Regions from separate parts of the Microbacterium sp. KHB019 genome, predicted to be linked through region 2. Evidence: predicted binding sites of a transcription regulator. Region 2 holds the regulator's gene; the other holds the start of a gene.

Region 1 (6,957 bases), on a different contig from region 2:
CGAAGTTCGCGCCCTCGCCTCGTCCGATCTCGTCGGAGATGACGCGGGTGACGATCTCGGCGTAGTCGTCGTCGCTGATGTCGAACCCGGCGTCTGTCAGGGGCACGGGTTCGGCGGGCAGGGCGGCGAGCGCCTCCCTGATCGGGAGGTGCCGGTGATCGTCGACCATCAGGCAGCGCAGGGGAGTGCCGTCGTCCACGGCGTCGAAGCCGCGCTCGCGCACCTGCCGGTACGGGACCATCGCGAACACCTCGCGGACGATGCCGTCGCGGGTGAGCGGGATGTCGCCGAGCAGGTCGACGTCGTGGATCTGCCCGGTGAGGATCTCGACGGTCTGCGCGCCGTCGCGGGCGATCAGCACGAAGGAGGCGTCCGGGTCGTCGGCGAGCGCGGCGAGCAGGGGTTCGGTCATCGATGTCTCCTGTGGAGTGCTCCGGCTCGGACATACGAAAAGACCGCCCCGGAGGCGGTCTGGATTCGAGTATCTGCGAACGCACCGCCTAGAAGGCGGGCCACCAGGTGATCGTTCGCATGCGCTGAAACTATCACAGTGCTGGGTGGCATCCAGCCCCTGTCGATGAGAGCCGCGTAACCTTGAGTCGTGCCTGCAGTCAATCTTGGGATGCCGAGCGTCCCCGAAGTCCTGAGCCCTCGTCGCAAGTCCCGTCAGATCAAGGTCGGCAAGGTGCTGGTCGGCGGTGACGCGCCTGTCAGCGTCCAGTCGATGACGACGACCAAGACGACCGACATCAATGGGACGCTTCAGCAGATAGCCGAGCTGACTGCATCCGGTTGCGAGATCGTGCGCGTGGCTGTGCCGCATCAGGACGATGCCGACGCGCTGAAGATCATCGCGATGAAGAGTCAGATCCCGGTGATCGCCGACATCCACTTCCAGCCCCGCTACATCTACACCGCTATCGACGCCGGCTGCGGCGCCGTGCGCGTGAACCCGGGCAACATCCGGGAGTTCGACGGCAACGTCGGCAAGATCGCGGCGGCGGCCAAGGCTGCCGGCGTCTCGCTGCGCATCGGCGTCAACGCCGGCTCGCTCGACAAGAGGATCCTCCAGAAGTACGGCAAGGCGACCGCTGAGGCGCTCGTCGAGAGCGCCGTCTGGGAGGCATCGCTGTTCGAGGAGCACGACTTCCACGACTTCAAGATCTCGGTCAAGCACAACGACCCGATCGTCATGGTCAAGGCCTATCGCCAGCTCGCCGAGCGGGGCGACTGGCCGCTGCACCTCGGCGTCACAGAGGCCGGGCCCGCGTTCCAGGGCACGATCAAGTCGGCCACGGCCTTCGGCATCCTGCTCTCGGAGGGCATCGGCGACACGATCCGCGTCTCGCTGTCGGCGCCTCCTGCGGAGGAGGTCAAGGTGGGCCACCAGATCCTGCAATCGCTGAACCTGCGCGAGCGCAAGCTCGAGATCGTGTCGTGCCCGTCGTGCGGCCGCGCACAGGTCGACGTGTACTCGCTTGCCGATTCGGTGACCGAGGGGCTCAAGGACGTCACCGTTCCCCTGCGCGTCGCCGTCATGGGCTGTGTGGTCAACGGTCCCGGCGAGGCGCGCGAGGCCGACCTCGGAGTGGCTTCCGGCAACGGCAAGGGGCAGATCTTCGTCAAGGGCGAGGTCATCAAGACCGTCCCCGAGGCAGACATCGTCGCCACCCTCATCGAGGAGGCGAACCGCATCGCCGACGAGATGGGACCGGACGCAAAGCCGGGCACCGCTCAGGTGATCACAGCCTGATGCGCTCCACGAACGTCACTTTCCCCGCAGGGTCTCTCACCGGGGATGCCGAAGTGCTTCTGGTCGACCGTGCGGCGTCGATCGTCATCGTCGATGCGACACCCTTCCACCCGGTGGACCACACCTGGCCGGACCAACCGGGCGATTCCGGCGCGATCGTCGCCGGTGATCACCGGATGCCGGTGGCAGAAGCCGTCATGGCGGCCGTGAGCGACGAGGGTCTGCTGGCCATCGGAGCCGATATTCCCGTCAAGCGGGGCGGTGAGGGCTGGACCTGGCTGGTCGGTCACCGTGTCGACGGCGACATCCCGATTGACGTCGCCCCGGGGCATCGTGTCGCGCTCGAGGTGGATGCTGACACCCGTGCGGGTCTCAGCCGCGGGCACACGGCCTGCCATCTCGCCTCACTAGCACTGGACGCCGCGCTCGCCGATCTGTGGCGCAAGGAGGTCGGCGTCGACCCGCTGGGCAACCCAGACTTCGAGGGCCGGGCGAATCAGTCCAGCCGGATCCAAGCGAACGGCAGCGTTGACGAGTACCGGCTCGGCAAGAGCCTGCGCAAGGCTGGGTTCGACACCGAGGGGTTGGCCGCGTCGCTCGGCGAGCGTGTGGCTCGCATCAACGAGCTGCTCGCCGGGTGGGTCGACGCCGGCTCCGCGAGCCGGATCGATGTCGACGGCCCGACGATCGTCGACCTCAGGCGCTGGGTGTGCGAGCTGCCCAACGGCGAGGTCTCCTTCCCGTGCGGCGGCACGCATGTGCGCTCGCTCGCCGAGTTCGCGTCGATCTCCGTGTCGTTGGATCTCTCCGACCCTCAGCTTCTCGTGATGACGACGTCGGTGGTGCCGTCCGAGTAGGCAGCAGCCCTCACGCCCGCTTCTCATCAGGCGGCTTCGCGTTCAGGCGGCCTCCGGCCGGAATCGTTTCGGCGGTGGGTCTATTCCCGCCCACGCATACGCGAGAACCGCACGAGGTCTCAGTTCATGCTCTTCGCCGGAACGATGTCGGAGGCGGAACTCCTCGGTGCCGTCGCGCAGGATGCGCCACTGCCCGTGATGCGGCTCCATATGGTGGAACCGGCACAGCAGGATCCCGCGATCGATGTCTGTTCTGCCGCCCTCCGAGAACGGATCGATGTGGTGCGCGGCGAATCCGTGGATCACCGCTTCCGCAGCCCCCTCCGGGGTCGGGGGCTCGCCGAGGCCGCGCCGGATCGCATCGTGCTGCTGATTCGAGATCACTCGCTTGAACAGGGCTGTTCGCAGCGGTTCGTCCCAGCGTGCGGGAGCAGCGGCATCCATGTGAATCGCATTCTCGTCTGCCCCGTCGCCGGGGCGCTCGCCATCGGGCGATTCGCCAGGTGATGGTGTCTCTTCCTCGGCGTCGAGAAGGGATTCGCCGACGCGGCTCTGGCGCACAGCATCCGCTCGAGAGGTTCCGGTGATGTCCTGGATGAGGGAGGTCGCGTTGCGGTGCCCGTGCGTCTGGGCGAGCCCGGAGTGACCGGCTTCTCGCCGGGAGCGCCGAGAGATCACGCCGGATGCCACCAGGCTCATCTGCTCCACTGCCTGAACGATCTCATTCGCCTCCCGGAGGACCGAGATCACGGATTCGTCCGCGAGGGATTCGATGCGGTCGGGCAGTTCTTCGGCCTCGGCGCACTCGCCGACGAGATCGCGCATCGCGCTGATCCTGTCGGTGATGTCGGTGAAGAAGGCCATGACTCATGTTCTCGCAGACCACCGACATTCGAAGAAGAATTCGACATCGCAGCGCGCTGACACGGGTGGCGAATGCCCAACACTCGGCATTCCGCGCTAGGTTGCCCCGATGAAGTGGATTCTCTACGACATCGGCGGCGTCCTCGAACTCGTCGACGATCACACCTGGCCGCAACGACTGGAGGAGAGCTGGAGCGATCGCCTCGGCATCCCCGTCGATGAACTGCGTGACCGCTTGGATGCCGCAGACCTTCCTGACACGACGGTGCAGGCGGGCGTCGCGGGGGAGTACTGGCGGAAATTCGGCATCGCCCTGGACATCGACGACGCGGAAGTCGCCGCGATGCGGGAACAGATGTGGGACGCCTACTGCGGCGAGGCGAACATCCAACTCCTCGATCACGCGCGCTCTCTGACGGGGCGCGCGGGTCTGGCGATCCTGTCGAACTCCGGCGATGGCGCGCGCGAGGAGGAGGAACGGCGTTTCGGCTTCTCATCGATCTTCGATCCGATCTGCTACAGCCACGAGCAGGGTGCGGCGAAGCCGGATGCCGGCGCATACGAAGCCGCGCTCGACAGGATGGGCGCGTCCCCGGAGCAGGTCCTCTTCATCGACGACAACGAAGGTCCGAAGCGCGGCGCCGAGCGGTGCGGCATCCGTGCTGTTCTGCATCGAGATAACGTCTCGACGATCGCCGCGATCGAGGACTTCCTGGCGGAATGACCCGTGCCGATACCCTCATGACTGTGAGGATGCACGACGACGAGGTGTCCATCGACGACGGGACCCTCAGGAAACTGGTCGACGATCAGTTCCCGCAGTGGCGCTCGATGCCGATCCGACGCGTCGCCGGTTCGGGCACCGTGAACGCGATCTTCCGCATCGGGGAGGATCACGCCGCGCGTCTCCCGCTCACCGGGGACGATCCGGATGCCGCGGCCGAGACGCTGCGCCGCGAGGCCGCTGCGCTCGCCGCGTTCGCCGGTGCCTCTCCGTTCTCGGCTCCCCGCCCTGTCGCGCTCGGACAGCCGGGCGCCGGCTACCCGCTGCCGTGGTCGGTTCAGACGTGGATCCCCGGCATTGTCGCGACACCGGATGCCGTCTCGCATTCGCCGGAGTTCGCCACGGACCTGGCAACGCTCATCCGCGCCGTGCGCGCGACGGACACCGGGGGGCGCGGATTCTCCGGCGTCGGTCGTGGTGGGAACCTGCAGGACGCGGACGAGTGGATGGACCTCTGCTTCACGAAGAGCACGGGACTGCTCCCGGTCGACGATCTGCGCGCCCTCTGGGAGGAACTGCGAGAGCTGCCCGATCCGGGCGCGCTCGCGATGACCCACGGCGACCTGATCCCCGGCAACCTCCTCATCGAGAACGGCCGACTCGTCGGCGTCCTAGACGGCGGCGCCTTCGGTCCGGCCGACCCATCCCTCGACCTCGTGGCGGCCTGGCATCTGCTCGAGGCCGATGCGCGTGCCGTGCTCCGTGCGGACCTGGGATCCGACGACCTCGAGTGGAACAGGGGCAGAGCGTGGGCGTTCCAGCAGGCCATGGGTCTGGTCTGGTACTACGCGGACTCCAATCCGACGATGAGCGCTCTCGGGCGCAGCACGCTGCGACGGATCCTCGACGAGGACGAGATGGGCGACTAGCGGGCGTCAGAACTCCGACAGAATCTCGGCCAGCATCCGATGTCCCTGGGCCTCGAACTCGACGTCACCCACTGCGAAGGCCCAGCACGCGGTGCCGACGGCTTCCTGTAGGCGCTCCAGCCGCCACTGGTTGCGCTCACGCGGATCGTTCCCATACCCCGCGAAGAATGCGGACTCCAGATCGGGGCGGTTGCGCCACTGCTTCGCCGCGAGCCGAGTGAGATCCGTCGCCGCGGGACGGAATCCGAATCGCCCGAAGTCGATGACGCGCACGACATCGCCGTCGATCAGCCAGTTCCGCGGCTGCCAGTCACCGTGGGTGGGCACCACGGCCGCCGAGGTGAGGCAGGAGGACAGCAGGATGCGCCGGGCTTCAGCCGAAGCCTCGGCGTCCAGACGGTTCGGCTTGTCGAGCCAGGACAGGGCCCGCGCGATCGTTCGCGTCCAGTACTCCGCGTCCTCCCGGGTCTCCTGCTCGTGCAGTCGGCGCAGGAGTGCGCCCGCCTGCTCGTACGCCGCTGGCTGCTGTTCAGCATCAGTGCCTTCCAGTAACTGGCCGGGCAGATGGTCGAGAATCATGACGCGCAGATCCGCGTCCGCCGCGCGCAGTCTCGCGGCATGTCCGGAGGCGACGAGCGGCCCGGTGTGCCTCGGATGGGCGGACAGCTCCCGAGCGATGTGGTGGTTGTTCGCATCCCCGGCCTTCACGACCACGTCGCCTGCACTTGTGCGCACGTGGAGCACGATCGATTCGACGAGGTTCCATGACATGTCGCGGACGACTTCGGCGGTTCCCAAGTGTTCGAGCGCCCATGCCTGCTGCACAGGCGAGAGTCGGCCCCATTCGCTCACAGCGCGAACTCCACCTCGCCCTTCGCGATATCCGCGGACACGACCGTCAACGTCACGGTGTCGCCCGGCTTCGTGCCCGCAGGAACGGGGGCGGATGCCGCCACAGCCGGATCCGCGATCTGGATGCCGGCGCGCTCGCCGCCGTCACGGATCTCGATGATGGTCGCCTCGATGGTCTTGCCGATCAGCGGACGAAGAAGCGCCGCCTCCACGCGGTTGACCGTGTCTGCGTTCAACCGCGATGCCCGCTGCGACGACTCCTGCATGAGATCCGGCAGGTCGTTCAGCGACTCGCGTGCCCACGCGGGCACCTCCGAGCCCTCTGAGATCGCGAGGCAGATCGCCAGGGACCAGCGGTCGACGAGGCGTCGCAGGGGAGCGGTGGCATGTGCATACGGGGCGGCGATGGCCGCCTGCTCGATGCCTGAGGGGACGGAGCCGTCGAAGCTCACGTAGCCGGCGCCGCGGAACAGGGAAGCCGCGGCCTCCAGCACGGGCAGCGTCAGCGGGTCGTCGCGGTCGAGGCTGCGCAGGTACTCTCCGTACTCACCGGTCGTCCACGGCCTGCCGAGCGCTTCGGTCTGACGGCGGAAGGCATCGAATGCCTGCTCGTCGGGCGCGGGCATCGTGCGCAGCACGCCGACCTTTGCGTCGACCATGAGTTCGGCGGCCGCCATCCCGGTCATGAGGGAGAGCTGCGCGTTCCACTCCTCGACCGGCAGCGGGGTTCCGCGGACGATCGAGTAGGTGCCGTCCGCACTCTGAACGACCTCCTCGTCGGGCATGTTCAGGCTCGCGCCTCCGCGCTCCTGCTCCTTCGCGATCCGCAGTTCGCCGATCTCGCGCAGCAGTGACGCGGGGGAGTCCTCCCCACGATCGAGCGCAGCCTGGGTGGTGACGTAGTCGAGTTGTGCGCGTGAGCGGATCAGAGCGCGTTCCAGGCGGAACGCCGAGACCGACCCGTCAGAGGTGAGATCG
Region 2 (6,957 bases):
CAGATGTTCGACAGCTTCTGGGTGACGCTCAAGGACCCAGGTCAGTCGCAGGTGATCGTCGAGGCCTTCAGCGGAGTGAACGGCGTCGAGGAGGTCCTGGATCAACTCCAATACCTCGAACCTCTCTTCTCCGCGCTCACGGTGGCGACGTACATAGCCGTCGGCATCGCCGCGCTCATGCTGATCGCCGCGGTCCTGCTCATCGCGACGACCATTCGACTTTCGGCATATGCCCGGCGCAAGGAGATCGGGATCATGCGCCTCGTCGGCGCCTCCAACCGCTTCATCCAGACGCCGTTCATCCTCGAGGGCGTTTTCGCCGCCTTCCTGGGCTCCGTCCTCGCGAGCGGTGCGGTGATCGCGGGAATGCACTTCGGAGTCGAGGGCTACCTGAAGGGGCGCGTGCCGTTCATCACCACCTGGGTGAGCATGCAGGACGCACTCATCGTCGTGCCGATCCTGATCGCGATCGGAGTGATCCTGGCTGCACTCTCCGCCGGCTTCGCGATTCGTCGCTGGCTTCGTACGTAGCATCCGCTCTGTTGTAGGGTGGAGGGCTGGCCGTACGACAGGATGCACAGGAGAGAATCATGCCCAGGGAACGCGGGGAGAAGGTCATCGCGACCAATCGCCGAGCCCGTCACGACTTCAACATCGAGAAGTCGTACGAGGCGGGGCTGGTGCTCACCGGTACCGAGGTGAAGTCGTTGCGCCAGGGGCGCGCGAACCTCTCGGACGGGTACGCGTTCATCAAGGCGGGCGAGATCTTCCTCGACTCCGTGCACATTCCGGAATACTCGCAGGGACACTGGACGAACCACTCGGCCAAGCGCGTGCGCAAGCTACTGATGCACCGCGAAGAGATCCAGAAGCTCGAGCACGCCGTCTCGGCCGGCGGGTACACGATCGTGCCGCTGAAGCTCTACTTCCTCGACGGCCGCGCGAAGGTCGAGATCGCCCTGGCGAAGGGCAAGCGCGAGTTCGACAAGCGCCAGACGCTTCGTGAGCGTCAGGACACCCGTGAGGCAGAGCGCGCCATGCGGCTGCGCAACCGCATGGGGGAGTAGCACTCCTCAGCGGGCGAGAGTTCAGGCCTCGAACCCGAACGCCTGCCCCAGGAACGCGAGCTCTCGCTCGAGAGCGTCGACGATCGTCTCCGCTCGCCGGAAGCCGTGGCCCTCACCCGGGTACAGCACGTACTCGTGCGGGATGCCGCGTGCGGCCAACGCGTCGCGGATGGCCTGCGACTGAGACGGCGGGACGACGCGGTCGTCCTCACCCTGCAGCAGCAGGACGGGCACATCGATGCGGTCCGCATGCGTGAGCGGCGATCGATCGATGTACACGTCCTCGGCATCGGGGAGCGCACCGACGAGCCCGTCGATGTAGTGCTTCTCGAAGTCGTGCGAGTCCTGGGCCAGCATCCGCAGATCCGCCACGCCGTAGCGGCTGATGCCGGCGGCGAAGACTCCGCCTCGCACCAGGGCCGACAGCACGGTCCAGCCTCCGGCGGAGCTGCCGCGGATCGCGATGCGAGCCGGATCCGCCCGGCCGGATGCCGCGAGATCACGGGCAGCAGCGAGCACATCGTCGACATCGACGATGCCCCACTGGTGGTCGAGGCGCTCGCGATAGTCGCGCCCGTAGCCGGTCGAGCCGCCGTAGTTCACATCGAGCACGCCGATGCCGCGACTCGTGTAATACGCGATGGCGGCGGACGCCGCACCTGCGACGTGCGCAGTCGGGCCGCCGTGCACGAACACGATGTATGGCGGCAACTCCTCGGATGGTGCGGATGACGTGGGATTCGCCGGCGCGTAGTCGAAAGCGTGCACCGGCCCGTGGGCGCCGTCGATCGTGAGCTGACCGGCCGGGGGCATCCACGCCTCATCCGTCGCTGCGCCTCCGCGGATGCGGGCGACCTGACCAGAATCCGCGTCGACGCACCACAACCCGGCGTTCACGGTCGCGCCTCCACCCGAGAGCAGCACGCGCGCGCCGGAGACGTCGTCGACGCTGACGTGCGCAGTGGCCGGAACCTCCAGGGGGCGGACGGAGCCGTCGGGGTCGATCACGACGACCTCGTCGGACCCGTTCGTCCGCACCGTGACGATCCGACCGTCGGGGAGCGGCTGATACCACCGGTTGCCGAGCACCCAGAGGCCGTAGCCGGTATCGGCGTCAGCGGGCGCGATCGGCTCCGGCTCCGACGCGCGGAGACCGTCGAGCTTCAGCCGGTGCAGAGCCCAGCGCCCCCCTGGGTCGTCGGCGTAGAGCAGCTCGGTGTCGCTCGCCCATTCCGGTTGCAGGGCCGCTCGCGTGCGCACGTTCGCGAATGCGTCGTCCCCTGACGAGACTCGCAACCACGCCGCCTGCCACGGCATACGGCGTCCGGACCATTCCACCCAGGCGATCCTGGTGCCGTCCGGCGACAGTGCGGGATGCGCGAAGAACGCGGTGCCCTGGATGTGGACGCGGATGGCGGTCTCGTCCGCAGCCGCCGACCCGTCTGTCGGGATCTCGACGATCCCGCGCAGGTGCGGTGTCGCGGTCGCATCCTCACGGACCGCGAGAAGACGACCGTTCTGGAGACGGAGACCGCCGTGGCTCGGGCCTGCGCCGCCCTGGGCGGCGGGTGTGAGCGGCGCGGGCTCTGCGCCCCGTGGCATTCGGTACACCCGCTGGTCCTTCGCATCGACGAAGAACAGCGTGCCGTCGGCATCCGCCGTCCACGCGCCGCCACCGTACTCGTGCACGCGAGACCGGGCGCTCCACGGGGCGGGCAGCAGTGCGTCACCGGTCGAGCTGCGCACGGTGACACGGCCACCATCGGCAGGAATCGATTCGCCCCACCAGATCTCGTCGCCGACGAAGCGGGCGCCGTCGATGCGCGGCGCGGACGAGGCGATGCTCGTCGCCGTGAACGGGGACGACCAGGTCCCGTAGGGTGACGTCGCGTGCGGCTGGGGCATGTCTCGAGCCTATTCGGGACCTCGGACGTCCGCGCCCGGCAGCCGACAACGCAGAAACCGCCCTTCCCGAGAGCGGGAGAGGGCGGTTTCCGCGCTATCGATGGATGCCGCGACGTCAGACCGCGCGGAGCACGGCCACGACCTTGCCGAGCACGACGGCGTCGTCGCCGAGGATGGGCTCGAATGATGTGTTGCGGGGGAGCAGCCACGTGTGGCCGTCGCGCTGCCGGAACGTCTTGACCGTCGCCTCGCCGTCGAGCATCGCAGCGACGATCTCACCGTTCTCCGCCGTGTTCTGCGTGCGGACGACGACCCAGTCGCCGTCGCAGATCGCTGCATCGATCATCGATTCGCCCGAGACCTTGAGCATGAACAGATCGCCCTTGCCCACGAGTTGGCGGGGAAGCGGGAAGATCTCCTCCACCTGCTGCTCCGCCGTGATGGGGACGCCGGCGGCGATCTGCCCAACCAGCGGAACCATCGCCGCGTCCCCGACGGGCGTGCTGGAGTCGGCAGGGTTCTCCCCGCTGGTGCCCGGCAGGTCGATGAGCACCTCCATCGCGCGCGTCTTGCCGGGGTCGCGACGCAGATAGCCGCTGAGCTCGAGCTGCCCGAGCTGGTGGGTGACGCTGGAGAGCGACTTGAGCCCGACCGCGTCGCCGATCTCACGCATGCTCGGCGGATAGCCGTGCTTCGCGATCGACGTCTGGATCACCTCGAGGATGGCCATCTGCTTGGCGCTGAGATTCTTGCGCCGACGAGTGCGAGGCGCCTCGGCGTCGGTGGCGGAGTTGTCGCTCATGGTGGCTCCTTCGTGCGCGATTCCGGGGCTGCTCTTCGAATGTCGGTGGCCCGTGGTGGGGTGTCGTTATCGAAACCGTATCCGAGAAACAGCCGTAATCGGAAGATCTGTTCGAGCGTGTCGGCAGGTGCTGGGATCCGATTTCGAAGAAGTCTTGACAGATGTTCGAATTCGAAGATAAATTCGGAACGTAGCTTCGCATCCATCGCTCCCGGCCGAGCGGTGAATGCGAACGCTACGCCAAAGAGGCAGAGGAGAGTCCCATGAGCACCATCAGCATCGCCGCCCCGTCCATCCGTCCCGCACGCACTGCAACGCGGCTCCGGTTGACGACGCGCGGTCGTCGGGTGCTGGTCGCTCTGGCGGCACTCCCGCTGGCAGTCGGCATCGGCTTCGCTGCGATCAGCGGCGGCTCGGCGATCGCCTCGGGCGAAGCGACCGTGACCGCCAGCTTCGAGACCGTGACGGTGATGCCGGGCGACACGCTCTGGTCGATCGCGGAGTCCGTGGCTCCGTACGCGGACCCGCGTAAGGTGATCAGCGGCATTGAGAGCCTCAACATGCTGGGCGGGCAGTCTCTGCAGGTGGGCCAGGAGCTCGCGATCCCCGCCGAGTACGCCGACTGATCCCACCGTTAGCATGGGAAGGGTGACTGCTTCCCTCGGTGACTTGCCCCTCCGCGACGATCTTCGCGGCCTCACTCCGTACGGCGCTCCTCAGGCTCCACTGCCTGTCGCCCTCAACGTCAATGAGAACACCCACCCCGTACCCGACGAGGTCGCAAGCGACATCCTGGATGACATCGCGGTGGCTCTACGCGAGGTGAACCGCTACCCGGACCGGGAGTTCACGACGCTGCGCGAGGCCTTTGCCGAGTACCTCGGCCACAACCTCGCCCCCGAGCAGATCTGGGCCGGCAACGGTTCGAATGAGGTGCTGCAGCACATCATGCAAGCCTTCGGCGGACCGAACCGCACGGTCTTCGGGTTCGCGCCGACGTACTCCATGTACCCCCTGATCGCGCAGGGCACCGGTGCTCAGTGGGTGGCGGGCCAGCGTGAAGCCGACTACACGATCACGCCGGATGAGGCGGCCGCCCAGGTTCGGCAGGCCGCCCCCGACATCGTCATGCTCTGCTCGCCGAACAACCCGACGGGAACGCCACTCGACCTCGATGTGGTCGAGGCCGTCTACGAGGCGACGAGCGGCATCGTCGTGGTGGACGAGGCGTACCAGGAGTTCGCGCCCCGGGATGCCGTTTCCGCACTCACACTGCTCGAAGGGCGCCCGCGTCTGGCCGTATCGCGGACCATGAGCAAGGCGTTCGCTTTCGCGGGAGCGCGGGTGGGCTACCTCGCGGCCGACCCGGCCTTCATCGACGCTCTGCGACTCGTCCGGCTTCCGTACCACCTCAGTGCACTGACGCAGGCTGCCGCAGTGGCGGCGTTGCGAAATGCTGACATCATGCTCGGCATGGTGGATGAGATCGTCGAGCAGCGCGATCGCATCACCGCGACCCTCGAGGCACTCGACTATCAGCCGCACGAGTCCTGGTCGAACTTCGTCCTCTTCGGTGGTGTGCCCGACCCGCGCGCGACGTTCGAAGCGCTCTACGAGCGCGGAGTGCTGGTCCGCGACGTGGGCATCCCCAACCACCTGCGCGTGACGGCCGGGACCGAGGCCGAGACCACGGCGTTCCTCGACGCGCTGGCGTCGATAGACTCGGGCTCATGAGCGCTTCCCGAACTGCCGAGGCTTCCCGCACCGCGCAGCGAACCCGCAGCACGTCCGAGTCGACCGTCGAACTCGAACTGAACCTCGACGGCACGGGGCAGAGCCGCATCGACACGTCGGTGCCGTTCTTCGACCACATGCTCACGGCGTTCGCGAAGCACTCGCTCACCGACCTCACCGTCCGAGCATCCGGCGACACGCACATCGACGCTCACCACACGGTGGAAGACGTCTCGATCGTGCTCGGCCAGGCGATCCTCGAGGCGCTCGGAGACAAGTCGGGCATCTCGCGATACGGAGATGCGCTCGTCCCGCTCGACGAGGCGCTCGCTCAGGCGGTCGTCGACATCAGCGGCCGCCCCTACCTCGTGCACACCGGCGAGCCCGAAGGATTCGAGCACCACCTCATCGGCGGACATTTCACCGGTTCTCTGGTGCGCCACGCGTTCGAGGCGATCTCCTTCAACGCCGGACTCACCGTGCACGTCCGCGTGCTCGGCGGTCGCGATCCGCACCACATCGCCGAAGCGGAGTTCAAGGCGTTCGCCCGTGCGTTCCGTCAGGCGAAGTCGCTCGATCCGCTCGTCGACGGGATCCCGTCGACGAAGGGCGCACTGTGACTCGCACCGTCGTCGTATACGACTACGGCTCCGGCAACGTCCACTCCGCCGTCAAGGCGCTGGCCGCGGCCGGCGCGGACGCGAGACTCACCGGTGACCGCGCGGAGGCGCTTGAGGCTGACGGGCTGTTCGTCCCCGGTGTCGGCGCGTTCGCCGCCGTTCGGGCGGCTCTGCTCGCGCAGGGCGGCGACGAGATCATCGACCGGCGTCTGGCCGGAGGGCGCCCGGTGCTCGGCGTGTGCGTCGGTATGCAGGTGCTCTTCGAGCACGGCGTCGAACGCGGCCAGAACGTCGATGGCCTCGGCGAATGGCCGGGCACCGTCACCGAACTCAACGCGCCCGTCCTGCCGCACATGGGCTGGAACACGGTGACGCCGGATGAGGGCAGCGTCCTGTTCCGCGGCATCGAGGAGGAGCGCTTCTACTTCGTGCACTCCTTCGCAGCGCAGAAGTGGGAGCTCGACGTCATCGCGCCGTTCCCGGAGCCCAAGCTCACCTGGACGACCTACGGCGAGCCCTTCCTCGCAGCCGTCGAGAACGGGCCGCTCTCGGCGACGCAGTTCCACCCCGAGAAGTCCGGCGACGCCGGCATCCGGCTGCTCCGGAACTGGGTCGACAGCCTCTGATGACGTCGACGTTTTGAACCCTGCATCGAGCCGGGCTACTCTCGGATCTCGTGCTCGCCTTTCGGCGCACTTCACCCACCCGAGGATGACATGAACGACTTCGCGTCCACCCCCAAGCTCACCCTTCTTCCGGCTGTCGACGTCGCCGGTGGCAAGGCGGTTCGTCTGACGCAGGGCGAGGCCGGGTCGGAGACCAGCTACGG

Evidence for each region. The regulator LexA, encoded in region 2, represses DNA repair genes until DNA is damaged. The targets are predictions, from matches to a motif close to TCGAACANNTGTTCGA.
Region 1: a site for LexA is predicted at 3,503-3,518, ahead of KHB019_RS03490 (HNH endonuclease signature motif containing protein). Genes of this name have one in related genera too.

Annotation. Positions count from the first base shown of each region.
Region 1 covers NZ_JBBDHF010000001.1:697,439-704,395, reverse strand. Annotated here, with positions in the region: gene KHB019_RS03505 (anthranilate synthase family protein) at 1-412, opposite strand, end outside; gene ispG (flavodoxin-dependent (E)-4-hydroxy-3-methylbut-2-enyl-diphosphate synthase) at 623-1,753, shown strand; gene KHB019_RS03495 (hypothetical protein) at 1,753-2,610, shown strand; gene KHB019_RS03490 (HNH endonuclease signature motif containing protein) at 2,653-3,474, opposite strand; gene KHB019_RS03485 (HAD family hydrolase) at 3,584-4,198, shown strand; gene KHB019_RS03480 (aminoglycoside phosphotransferase family protein) at 4,228-5,127, shown strand; gene KHB019_RS03475 (phosphotransferase family protein) at 5,134-5,925, opposite strand; gene KHB019_RS03470 (RNB domain-containing ribonuclease) at 5,976-6,957, opposite strand, start outside.
Region 2 covers NZ_JBBDHF010000003.1:342,963-349,919, forward strand. Annotated here, with positions in the region: gene ftsX (permease-like cell division protein FtsX) at 1-531, shown strand, start outside; gene smpB (SsrA-binding protein SmpB) at 591-1,067, shown strand; gene KHB019_RS12945 (S9 family peptidase) at 1,089-2,972, opposite strand; gene lexA (transcriptional repressor LexA) at 3,088-3,774, opposite strand; gene KHB019_RS12955 (LysM peptidoglycan-binding domain-containing protein) at 4,038-4,400, shown strand; gene KHB019_RS12960 (histidinol-phosphate transaminase) at 4,414-5,508, shown strand; gene hisB (imidazoleglycerol-phosphate dehydratase HisB) at 5,505-6,128, shown strand; gene hisH (imidazole glycerol phosphate synthase subunit HisH) at 6,125-6,754, shown strand; gene priA (bifunctional 1-(5-phosphoribosyl)-5-((5-phosphoribosylamino)methylideneamino)imidazole-4-carboxamide isomerase/phosphoribosylanthranilate isomerase PriA) at 6,845-6,957, shown strand, end outside.